One region of the Terribacillus sp. DMT04 genome, then DNA from elsewhere that is predicted to be linked to it. Evidence: predicted binding sites of a transcription regulator. Region 1 holds the regulator's gene; the other holds the start of a gene.
What was found. The regulator CtsR, encoded in region 1, represses protease genes until heat stress. The targets are predictions, from matches to a motif close to ATGGTCAATAAAGGTCAAACA.
Positions count from the first base shown of each region.

Region 2: the regulator CtsR is predicted to act here: its motif matches at 4,340-4,360, upstream of clpP (ATP-dependent Clp endopeptidase proteolytic subunit ClpP).

Region 1 is NZ_CP077639.1:137,015-143,261, forward strand. It holds rRNA gene KS242_RS00720 (23S ribosomal RNA) at 1-1,032, shown strand, start outside; rRNA gene rrf (5S ribosomal RNA) at 1,285-1,397, shown strand; gene KS242_RS00730 (MgtC/SapB family protein) at 1,534-2,229, shown strand; gene KS242_RS00735 (CtsR family transcriptional regulator) at 2,357-2,815, shown strand; gene KS242_RS00740 (protein-arginine kinase activator protein McsA) at 2,837-3,367, shown strand; gene KS242_RS00745 (protein-arginine kinase McsB) at 3,367-4,434, shown strand; gene clpC (ATP-dependent protease ATP-binding subunit ClpC) at 4,457-6,247, shown strand, end outside.
Region 2 is NZ_CP077639.1:2,452,785-2,459,031, reverse strand. It holds gene yvcK (gluconeogenesis factor YvcK family protein) at 1-567, shown strand, start outside; gene whiA (DNA-binding protein WhiA) at 600-1,550, shown strand; gene KS242_RS13015 (HPr family phosphocarrier protein) at 1,661-1,927, shown strand; gene sppA (signal peptide peptidase SppA) at 2,045-3,052, shown strand; gene KS242_RS13005 (RDD family protein) at 3,067-3,642, shown strand; gene clpP (ATP-dependent Clp endopeptidase proteolytic subunit ClpP) at 3,689-4,276, opposite strand; gene KS242_RS12995 (manganese catalase) at 4,575-5,381, shown strand; tRNA gene KS242_RS12990 (tRNA-Arg) at 5,478-5,553, shown strand.

The sequences.
Region 1 (6,247 bases):
CGTCCCGAAGCTGTGAACCGAAGCCCCAGTAAACGGCGGCCGTAACTATAACGGTCCTAAGGTAGCGAAATTCCTTGTCGGGTAAGTTCCGACCCGCACGAAAGGTGCAACGACTTGGGCACTGTCTCAACGAGAGACCCGGTGAAATTATACTATGCGTGAAGATGCGCATTACCCGCGACAGGACGGAAAGACCCCGTGGAGCTTTACTGTAGCCTGATATGGAATGTTGGTACAGCTTGTACAGGATAGGTGGGAGCCTTAGAAACCGGAGCGCTAGCTTCGGTGGAGGCATCCGTGGGATACCACCCTGGCTGTATTGACATTCTAACCCAGAACCGTTATCCGGTTCGGAGACAGTGTCAGGTGGGCAGTTTGACTGGGGCGGTCGCCTCCCAAAGAGTAACGGAGGCGCCCAAAGGTTCCCTCAGAATGGTTGGAAATCATTCGTAGCGTGCAAAGGCAGAAGGGAGCTTGACTGCGAGACCTACAAGTCGAGCAGGGACGAAAGTCGGGCTTAGTGATCCGGCGGTGCCGTATGGAAGGGCCGTCGCTCAACGGATAAAAGCTACCCCGGGGATAACAGGCTTATCTCCCCCAAGAGTCCACATCGACGGGGAGGTTTGGCACCTCGATGTCGGCTCATCGCATCCTGGGGCTGTAGTCGGTCCCAAGGGTTGGGCTGTTCGCCCATTAAAGCGGTACGCGAGCTGGGTTCAGAACGTCGTGAGACAGTTCGGTCCCTATCCGTCGTGGGCGTTGGAAGTTTGAGAGGAGCTGTCCTTAGTACGAGAGGACCGGGATGGACGCACCGCTGGTGCACCAGTTGTTCCGCCAGGAGCATAGCTGGGTAGCTACGTGCGGAAGGGATAAGTGCTGAAAGCATCTAAGCATGAAGCCCCCCTCAAGATGAGACTTCCCATCATTTTAAATGAGTAAGATCCCTCAGAGACGATGAGGTAGATAGGTTCGAGGTGGAAGCGTGGTGACACGTGCAGCTGACGAATACTAATCGATCGAGGACTTAACTAAAAACGAAAAGCGGAAAAGGCCGTTTAGAAACGTAAGGATAAGCAAGAGGCCGTAAAGGGGAATTTTCCCTTGGAGGGCTATTGCTTATACTGGAGTTTCTGGCCTTTGGAGCTGGATCTAGCTCAACGCAGCTAGACGTTAGTAAGTCAACGCCAAAGACCAAGCACTCCGGTGCTTGGCAGCGCATGAGATGTAAAAGCATGAAGTTTCTTATCTAGTTTTGAGGGTTCATTCAATTGAATCTTTGAATTGTCTGGTGGTAATAGCGAAGAGGTCACACCTGTTCCCATGCCGAACACAGCAGTTAAGCTCTTCAGCGCCGATGGTAGTTGGGTTCGCCCTGCGAGAGTAGGACGCTGCCAGGCAAGATGAAAAGCTCCCGATGAGTTAGTGACTAACTTATCGGGAGCTTTTTTGTGTTGCTTCTATACTTCCTGTAACATATGCTCATACTTATTAGTTAAATTTCATATACTTCATAGAGAAAGAAGGGAATCGGGAATGGAACATTTATTTAATGATCAATCACTAACAGTAATGATGAAAATTATCATAGCAGTGTTTCTCTCTGGTGCAATTGGCATGGAGCGAGGAATGGGAAATCACCATGCTGGTTTGCGTACGCATATCTTGGTTGGAGTAGGATCCTGCCTCATGATGATTCTTTCCTTATATGGCTTTACAGCCTTTAGCGAGGAACATGGTTATGTACAATTTGATCCTGCTCGGATACCTTCCTATGTTATTAGCGGGATAGGGTTCTTAGGTGCAGGTACAATTATTGTAAACGGTTCAACGGTTAAGGGGCTCACAACAGCAGCATCTGTCTGGACGGTAGCTGGACTGGGGTTAGTTATTGGGGCCGGTATGTATATGGAAGCCGTCTTTACAACTGTTCTCATTTTATTGATCTTAATCTTTCTAAATAACTTTGAAAAGATGTTTCTGGCGAATAAAAAACAGAAAGCATACCAGCTTGAGATTGAGTTAGATAAAGACGAAACGGTTACACCAATTATGGAAGTATTGGAAAGCCATCATTTAGCGCTTGCAGATATGAAAATGAAAAAGCAGCATGATGGTCGTAAAATGTTATATGTGGGGCTGGAAACGCGGCAAGCATTAAATGAAATGAAGCTCTTTGAGGAATTAACAGACATACCTAATATCCGCACAGTTAGTACTGCGAAAAGTTAAAACCCTTTTGAGGGTTTTTTTCTGTTATTCGAGGCTATGCTAGAAAGGAAGAGTTTTGCATTCCTTCTGCAAAGCGTATATAATAAAGTCAAAGATAGTCAAAGTCAAAAGAAGGGAGGCGGCATGAGTGAGCAACATATCTGACATAATCGAAGCATACTTAAAGAACATTCTGCAATCTGCAGATGAACAGGAAGTGGAGATTAAGCGGAGTGAAGTAGCTAATCGTTTTCAGTGTGTGCCATCCCAAATTAATTATGTTATCAAAACAAGATTCACTGTTGAAAAGGGCTATTTAGTTGAAAGTAAGCGCGGCGGCGGTGGTTATATACGTATTATTCGGGTAAAACACCATACAGCAGCAAGTTTGATAGACGAAGTAATTGCTATGGTCCAACCACGCGTAGCACAGCAAACGGCCAACAGTGTGATTGAAAGGCTAGCAGAAGAGAAAATTCTGACAGAGCGAGAAGCGAAGATTATGTTACGAGCAACAAGCCGGGATACATTAGCCTTTCCGTTACCGCTTCGCGATGAGGTCAGGTCTCGTATCTTGGTATCAATGCTGACTGCTATCAAGTATTAGTCAGATAAGGAGGACGTCTTGATGGAGTGCCAAGAATGTCATATAAGACCGGCAACCTTGCATTTGACAAATGTCATTAACGGTCAGAAAACGGAGATGCACGTATGCGAACAATGTGCAAAAGAGAATGGATATGTATCGTATGGTCAAGAAGGATATTCTTTGCATAACCTATTATCCGGCCTATTTCATATGAATCCTTCTACTATTCAAGATCATAAACAGTTCTCCCAATCGGCAACAGCTCTTGCTTGTCCGAAATGCGGGCTGACTTATCATGAGTTCACTCGCGTAGGGAAATTTGGTTGTGCTTCCTGCTATGAAACTTTCGAGGATAACTTAAATCCGATATTTAGACGCGTACACAGCGGAAACACAAAGCATGAAGGCAAGATACCAAAGCGAATGGGAAGCGGTATTGAGAAAAAACGCAAGATTGCAGCTTACCGGGAATCCATGCAGGAATACATTCAGGCGGAAGAATTTGAGAAGGCAGCAGAAATCCGCGATAAAATCCGCCTTCTGGAACAGCAAGAAGAGGAGGAAAGCTGATGTCGCTTGAGAATTTTATGAGTGATGCAATTAGTCCGTGGATGAAAGAAAATGGACCTGACTGCGATATTGTCATGAGCAGCCGAATCCGTCTTGCTCGTAATTTCGAGAATCGTTCCTTTCCGCTCATCGCCAAAGCAGAGGAGTTAGATGACGTACTCGAGTTCTTTCAGGAGAATTATCAAGATACTGCTTTTGACCATCAGGGATCACTGCAGTTCATTCGTATAGCAGATCTCTCTCCGATAGAAAAGAAAGTACTTGTCGAAAAGCATCTGATTAGTCCGCATTTAGCAGAACATGCGGAAGAGGCAGGAGTTTTGCTTTCTGAGAGCGAACAAGTCTCTATTATGGTAAATGAGGAAGACCATCTGCGTATTCAGCTGTACTTGCCAGGCTTTCAACTGCAAAAAGCATTGAATAAAGCATTTGAAGTTGATGATTGGCTTGAGCAGAAAATAACCTATGCTTTCGATGAAGAAAGAGGTTACCTGACTACCTGTCCAACAAATGTTGGCACGGGCCTTAGAGCTTCGGTTATGATGCACCTGCCTGCTCTTACGATGACGCACCAAATGAACCGCTTGACCCCAGCTATTAACCAGCTTGGTTTAGTTGTTCGCGGTATCTATGGGGAAGGAAGCGAAGCACAAGGCAATATCTATCAGATTTCTAACCAAATTACGCTAGGCAAATCAGAACAAGATATTGTAGAAGATTTGGAGAGCGTAGTTAGTCAGCTGATTGAACAAGAGCGGCAGGCACGCGAGACATTAACGGAGGAACTGAGCATTCAGCTGGAGGATCGTATCTTTCGTTCCTATGGTACATTGCAGTACAGCCGGATTATTGAATCGAAGGAAGCTGCAACGTGTTTATCGGATGTTAGATTAGGTATCGATCTTGGGTATATAGAAGATATGCCGCAATCTATACTTAATGAATTAATGGTTTTGATTCAGCCAGGCTTCCTGCAGCGTTATGCGAAGAGAAGCTTATCTGGCAGAGAAAGAGATGTATTACGTGCATCCCTTATTAGGGAAAGGATGCACTTAGAAAATAACTGAGTGACCAAGGAGGAAATTTCCTATGATGTTTGGACGCTTCACTGAAAGAGCACAGAAAGTCCTTGCGCTGGCACAAGAAGAAGCAGTGCGCCTAGGACATAACAATATCGGGACAGAGCACATCTTATTAGGGCTAGTAAGCGAAGGAGAAGGAATCGCTGCTAAGGCACTGTCTACTTTAGGATTAGAAACAGAGCGTATTCAAGAAGAGGTGGAGCAGCTAATCGGCCGCGGCCAGAAGATTACGGGTACACCTTACTACACGCCGCGGGCAAAGAAGGTAATTGAACTTTCCTTAGATGAGGCTAGAAAACTAGGACATTCCTATGTCGGAACAGAACATATCCTTCTCGGTTTGATTCGTGAGGGTGAAGGTGTTGCGGCTCGTGTATTGAATAACCTAGGTGTCAGCTTGAATAAAGCCCGTCAGCAAGTGTTGCAGCTCTTAGGAAGTAATGAATCATCTGCTGGCAAGCAGCGCGGTGGTCAGTCTGCAAGAGCGAATACGCCTACACTTGATTCTTTGGCACGAGACCTTACTGCAATTGCAAAAGAAGGCAATATCGATCCGGTTATCGGCCGCGAAAAAGAAATTGAGCGTGTTATCCAAGTTCTTAGCCGCCGGACAAAAAATAATCCTGTTTTAATCGGAGAGCCAGGTGTCGGTAAAACAGCCGTTGCTGAAGGACTGGCACAGCAAATCATTAATAACGAAGTACCAGAGATTCTCCGAGACAAGCGTGTAATGACGCTTGATATGGGTACGGTTGTAGCAGGTACTAAATATCGCGGAGAATTCGAGGATCGCTTGAAGAAAGTAATGGAGGAGATCCGCCAAGCGGGGAATATTATCCTCTTCATCGATGAACTGCATACACTAATTGGAGCAGGCGGGGCAGAAGGAGCGATTGATGCTTCCAACATCCTGAAGCCTTCCTTGGCTCGCGGAGAATTGCAGTGTATTGGTGCTACTACTTTAGATGAGTACCGTAAATATATCGAAAAAGATGCTGCGTTGGAACGACGCTTCCAGCCGATTCAAGTAGATGAGCCATCTGTTGAAGAATCCATTCAGATTTTAACTGGCTTACGTGACCGCTATGAAGCGCATCACCGTGTAACAATTACAGATGAGGCCATTCGAGCAGCAGCAGAATTTTCCGATCGTTATATTACAGATCGTTTCCTTCCGGATAAAGCAATTGACTTAATTGATGAAGCAGGTTCGAAAGTACGCCTTCGTTCTTATACAGCACCGCCGAATTTGAAAGAGCTTGAGCAGAAGTTAGAAGAGGTTCGCAAAGAGAAAGATGCAGCTGTACAAAGCCAGGAATTTGAAAAAGCTGCTTCCTTGCGTGATACAGAGCAGCGTCTACGTGATCAGCTGGATGAGACAAAGGATCAATGGAAAGAAAAGCAAGGACAGGAAAGCAGTGAAGTCACAGTGGAAGATATCGCTTCTGTTGTTTCTATCTGGACAGGTGTTCCTGTAGCAAGGCTGACGAAGGATGAATCAGAGCGATTGCTTAATATGGAGCAAACACTCCATGGACGTGTAATTGGCCAGGAAGAAGCTGTCTTGGCAATTTCTAAAGCAATTCGCCGTGCAAGAGCTGGACTGAAAGATCCGAAACGTCCTATCGGTTCCTTTATCTTCCTTGGCCCAACGGGTGTCGGGAAAACGGAATTGGCACGTGCACTGGCAGATACAATGTTCGGTGATGAAGATGCTATGATTCGTATCGACATGTCTGAGTATATGGAGCGTCATTCCACTGCACGTTTGGTTGGTTCTCCTCCAGGCTATGTAGGC
Region 2 (6,247 bases), 1.1 Mb from region 1:
AATCAGAATGTTGTGCTTCATGCAGAAATGGAGGATGGGGAGATTGTGACAGGTGAGTCGAATATTCCGCTCGCAAACAAACAAATTAAGCGTGTGTTTGTCAGTCCGCTGCCTGTGACACCATTGCCAGATGCAATTGAGGCAATCAGACAGGCTGATTTAATCGTTATTAGTCCAGGAAGTCTCTATACAAGTGTGATGCCCAATTTGATTGTACCGGAGATTGAGCATGCCCTGCGAGAAGCGCGTGGCAAAGTTGTCTATGTGTGCAATGTGATGACACAATACGGCGAGACGACGAATTATACAGCAGGAGATCATATTGAAGCAATTCATAATCATATCGGCGCAGACATTGTTTCGGCAATTGTTGTGAACAATAGCCGAATCGAGCAAGACATCCGAAAAAATTACGCAGAGGAGCACGCTGCTCCAGTAGTATATGATATAGAGCGGTTGAAAGCTTTAGGCCTGGAAGTAATCGAAGCCGACATCATTGATCACCATCAGCGAAAACTGCGCCATGATACACATAAAATAGCGAAACTGCTTTACGACATATTGTAATAGCGAAAAAGCACGGAGAAGGGGGGAACATCATGAGCTTTGCATCAGAAATAAAAAAAGAATTGACGAATATACCGATTGAGATGACAGATGTAAGAAGTGAGCTCGCTGCTTTGATCCGGATGAATGGATCTGTATCCTTTTCAAGACAAGAATATACACTGGATATCCAGACCGAGAATGCGGCAATTGCGAGGCGTATTTATACGCTTCTAAAATCAATTTATCAGCATCCAATTGAGCTGCTCGTGCGGAAGAAAATGAAACTGAAGAAAAACAATGTGTATATTGTCAGATTGACGAAAGAAGTAGAAGGTTTGCTGCGCAGTTTGGAGATTTTGGAAAACCATTTTACCTTTATCCGCACAATCAGTTCTACGTTTACCGAAACAGCGGAGAAGCGCAGAGCCTATTTACGCGGAGCCTTCCTTGCTGGCGGTTCGGTGAATAATCCGGAAACCTCTTCGTACCATTTAGAGATATTTCATACACATAGCGATCATAGTGATGCACTCTGTGAACTGATGAACAGTTTCGACCTGCATGCACGCTGTACCGAGCGCCGTAAAGGTTATATAACGTACTTAAAAGAAGCAGAGAAGATTACAGAATTCCTTAATATTGTTGGTGCCCATAGTGCTTTGTTTAAATTTGAGGATGTGCGAATTGTTCGCGATATGCGCAACTCGGTTAATCGGCTTGTAAACTGTGAAACAGCCAACCTGAATAAGACAATCGGCGCTGCTTTCCGTCAGGTAGAGAATATTAACTTAATCAAAAATACGGTCGGGATTGAAGCACTGCCTGACAAATTGCAGGAAATAGCTGAACTTCGGGTCCAGCATCAAGACGTTTCCTTAAAAGAGCTTGGAGAGCTTGTTTCGACCGGAAAGATTAGTAAGTCAGGAATCAACCACCGCCTGCGTAAGATTGATGAATTCGCTGACAGATTGCGAAATGGGACATCTGTTAAAAAGGCATAAGCAGGTATGAAGCGTATGTAGCTTGTGGTATACTTAGAAGACACTCAAAAGGGTGTTTTCTTTTTCGGTGTATTTGGTAGCGCTTACTTGAAGAATGGGAGGATCCACATGTGATTCAAAAAACGTTACGCGTAACCCTGGATACTGGTTTGCAGGCCAGGCCTGCAGCGAGCTTTGTGCAGCAAGCAAATCGTTTTCACGCTTCAATTTTTTTAGAAAAAGAGAACAAATCGGTCAATGCAAAGAGCATCATGGGGTTAATGAGCCTGGCAATTGCCCAGGATGAATTGATTACCTTGAAGATTGACGGAGCAGATGAAGTGCAAGCTATGAAAGAACTTACCGCATTTATTACAGCTCCCTCAGCAGCTAGCTGATCTTAGCAAAAAGTCCTGGATAATTCAGGACTTTTTTTGCTAATTTGTGGTAAGAGATGCTATCCTAGTGTAGGCTTGTAGTGTACCATTTTTACAGGATAGAAGGGAGATTATAATTTGAACGCAAAACGTTGGGTGGCAATCGGTATTGCAGGCTTCTTGGTTCTTGTTTCTGTAGGATTCCAAACTTTGTTCTCCGTAATAAACAGCAACTTTACAGAAGCATTTGATTCTGCAGCCGGAACCTCCTTTATGAATGAAGAGATAATAGAAGATGGAGATATGATGAAACGGATCGCCGTATTGCATGTCGAAGGCACGATCCAAGATACAGGAGAAGAATCATCTCTATTAGGCAGTGCTACATACAATCACAATACGTTTCTAGAAAGATTGGAAGCGGCCGGACAGGATGACACAGTTGGCGGTGTCATTATTGAAGTGAACAGCCCAGGAGGCGGTGTCGTGGAGAGTGCTGAGATTCATGACAAAGTCGTCGAAATTCAAGAAGAATATGGCAAACCAGTATATATCAGTATGGCCAACACAGCTGCATCTGGGGGCTATTATTTAGCTGCCAGCGCTAATAAGATTGTAGCGCACCCAGCAACACTTACTGGTTCTATTGGGGTTATCATGTCGACAGTCAATTATGCAGAACTCGCAGATAAGATTGGTATCAAACAAGAAGTAATCAAGAGTGCAGAACATAAAGATATAATGTCTGCAACAAGAGATATGACTGATGAAGAAAGAGCAATTCTTCAATCAATCATCGATGATATGTATGCTGATTTCGTACAGGTTATTGTCGATGGACGCGGCATGTCTGAATCTAAAGTACGTGAACTAGGTGATGGACGTGTATACTCCGGTAAACAAGCATTGGATAATGGGTTAGTAGATGATTTAGGAGATCTAGAAGATACGATTGCAATGATGAAAGAAGAACAAGGACTTAAGGGTGCAGAAGTCTTCGAATATACAGGAGATGGCTTCGGTATGGGCTCTTTCTGGGCGACAGCCGCTGAAGGATTGTTTGTTTCTGACGCAGATTTGCTCGGCATCAAGGAACTGATGGGCAAATCGAATTCACCTGAAGCTATGTATCTTTACGCAGAATAGGAGGCGTTATGTATATGGATAAAGATAAAAATGTGCATCCAGATGAACGAACGCCTCTTGATTCAACTGCCAGCCAAACCGAGGAACAACAGGAATGGATATATGAAGACAGAGGAGAAGAGGAGCATAGCGTGCACGGAACAGCAGTACAAGATGCTCCAGCAGACAATCAGCGCTATGCAGGCTTCTGGATGCGTTTCTGGGCATACTTGGCAGACCTTCTCGTTGTATTCGGTCTAACTGGCTTGCTCGTTAAGCCCTTTACCATGATTGAATCCTTCCAGGAAGCAACACTTTGGTTCTGGAGTATAAGCGGGTTGCTTAGCGGACTTGTCTTTTTCGCCTACTTTTTATTTATGACGAAATGGCGAGGACAGACATTAGGCAAAATGATTTTTGGAATTCGTGTCATCCGTACAGATGGTCAGCAGCTGTCCTGGCTGGATGCATTAATCCGTGAAGTTGTCGGTCGATTCATCCATCGCATCTTTTTTTGGATGTTCATTGTTTATATCGTAGTAGCTTTTACCCCGAAAAAGCAAGGTGTACATGACTATTTTGCAGATACACTTGTTATTCACGAAAGATAAAAAATAGCCCTCCAGCTTATACAGCTGGAGGGCTATTTTTATGTTTTTATGAAGGTTTCTTTTCCATTACTTTATCAATCAAACCGTAATTAACAGCTTGCTCAGCAGTAAGGAAGTTATCACGATCTGTATCGCGCTCAACTACTTCAAGCGGCTGGCCGCTGCGTTCTGCCATGATTTCGTTCAGTTTCTTTCTCATTTCGATGATACGGCGAGCATGGATTTCGATATCACTCGCTTGACCTTGTGTACCACCTAATGGCTGGTGAATCATTACTTCACTGTTAGGAAGCGCATAACGCATGCCTTTTTCACCAGCAGTTAACAAGAATGCACCCATAGATGCAGCCATGCCGATGCAGATAGTGGATACTTTTGGCTGGATGAACTGCATTGTATCATAAATAGCCATACCTGCAGTGATGGATCCGCCTGGTGAGTTGATGTATAGGGATATATCTTTTTCTGGATCTTCTGCTGCTAAGAATAACAGCTGAGATACGATGCTGTTAGCAACATTATCGTCGATTGCGCTGCCTAGCATAATGATCCGGTCTTTCAGTAAACGAGAGTAGATGTCGTAAGCACGCTCGCCACGGTTTGTTTGTTCAATAACTGTAGGGATTAGATTCATGATAGATCCTCCTTTGGATATGAGCTCATTATTCTAAGTAATGACTAACCTTATCTTACCTAAAAGGTCAATAAAGGTCAAACAAAACACTAACTTTCTTTCGCCTATTCCATGCTTCCCTTGATTCGAGGCTTGTAAACGCTTGTTTTACTGTCTTTTGTAAGTTTGACTTTTCATCGGCATTCTCCTGCCAAGCGCATTATATTTTGTAAGTATTAATTGATGGATATGTTGGTTTAACTTGGTGCGACAGGTGGAAAGCAAGTAGCATACCAATGATTACACTAGGAGGAATAACATGTTTAGTCATCAAAAAGTACTGCAATACAACTCGAAACCAGACCAACCAGATGCACTTTTCGCGAAGAAGATGCAGGAAATCCTTGGCGGACAGTATGGTGAGATTACTGTTGCCATGCAATACTTATTCCAAGGCTGGAGTACGCGCGGCGAAGAAAAATATAAAGATTTAATTATGGATACAGCGGCTGAAGAGATTGGCCACGTTGAAATGATTGCTACGATGATTGCCCGTCTTCTGGATGGAGCACCAGTGAAAGAACAAGAAGAAGCTGCGAAAGACCCCGTGATTGCCTCTATTCTGGGCGGTATGAATCCACAGCATGCCATCGTTGCCGGTTTGGGACCTCGTCCTGCAGATAGTAACGGAGTACCTTGGAACGCGGGTTATATTATTGCAAGCGGCAACTTACTCGCAGATATGCGTGCAAATATTAATGCAGAATCCCAAGGACGCCTGCAAGTGGCGCGCCTATATGAAATGACAGAAGATAAAGGTGTGCGCGATATGCTATCCTTCCTATTAGCACGTGATTCCATGCACCAAAACCAATGGATTGCTGCTGCACGTGAATTGGAAGAGAAAAACGGCATCGTTGTTCCAGGCTCCTTCCCGAAAGAGTTGGAAGCAGATGGCTTCTCCCATAGCTTAATCAACTTTTCAGAAGGCGAAGAATCCAAAGAAGGAAGCTGGGCATCAGGACAAGCTCCTGATGGCGGTGAATTCAAATACGAATCTAAACCAAAAGCACACGGCGGCCCGCAGGAACTGCAGCCAGCACCGCAGTATGTGTATCCGAAGTAATAATACAGGACCCGCATTAGCGGGTCTTTTCTATGAAAAGACTTGCGTGAAAAGGCGATTAACGATATAATAATCGTTGTCACATTAAATACATATGCGCTCGTAGCTCAGTCGGATAGAGCGGTGGTTTCCGGTACCACGTCTGCCGGGGGTTCGAATCCCTCCGAGCGCGCTAATAAATAAAGAGATAGCAAGGATGGCAGTTTGCCGTTCTTGCTATTTTTTTGTTTATAAGCGCTTGCAACATATTGCAAACCTTCGTGTTCGGAAATAAATTTAATCCCTTCTTTTATTGAAAAGCTGACTCAACATATCAGCAGCTGCTGATTGCATACCTGGAATGCACAACCTTAGGGTGAACTCCCATCTATAATAAAAGAGTTACATGAGTATATCGTATTGAATGAAAGGATATCCACTTTACACCTGAATTTTCTATTGTCCGCCAAATAGCTATATAGGGGGCTACAGAGTGGAAATAGTGAAACGCCAAGGGAAGTAGACATGCAAACAAGATCAGGCACTATTAGCGTAGATGAGCCGGGGGAAATTTATATTGTAACTGACGGGAAATTGTAGAGTATCCTCTCCCGAAATACGGTAGAATAGAGATACCTTACCAGAACTATAAAGTAGGCAAGCCAAAGTATACAATTACTGCAGATTAATATAGCCTAGTCGAAAATCGAGGACACTGAACAGAAAGCGCACTGAGCGCTGCTGTTTGGTGCTCTTTTTTATTGAGGAGTTTTAAAAATGACAATTGCAATCATTATCTTTCTTATGTTTTTAGCTTTAATCATGGCTGGTGGAGTATAGCGGAAAGAAATAATAATCCTGCTCTGGTATGGCCATTTGCAACGATT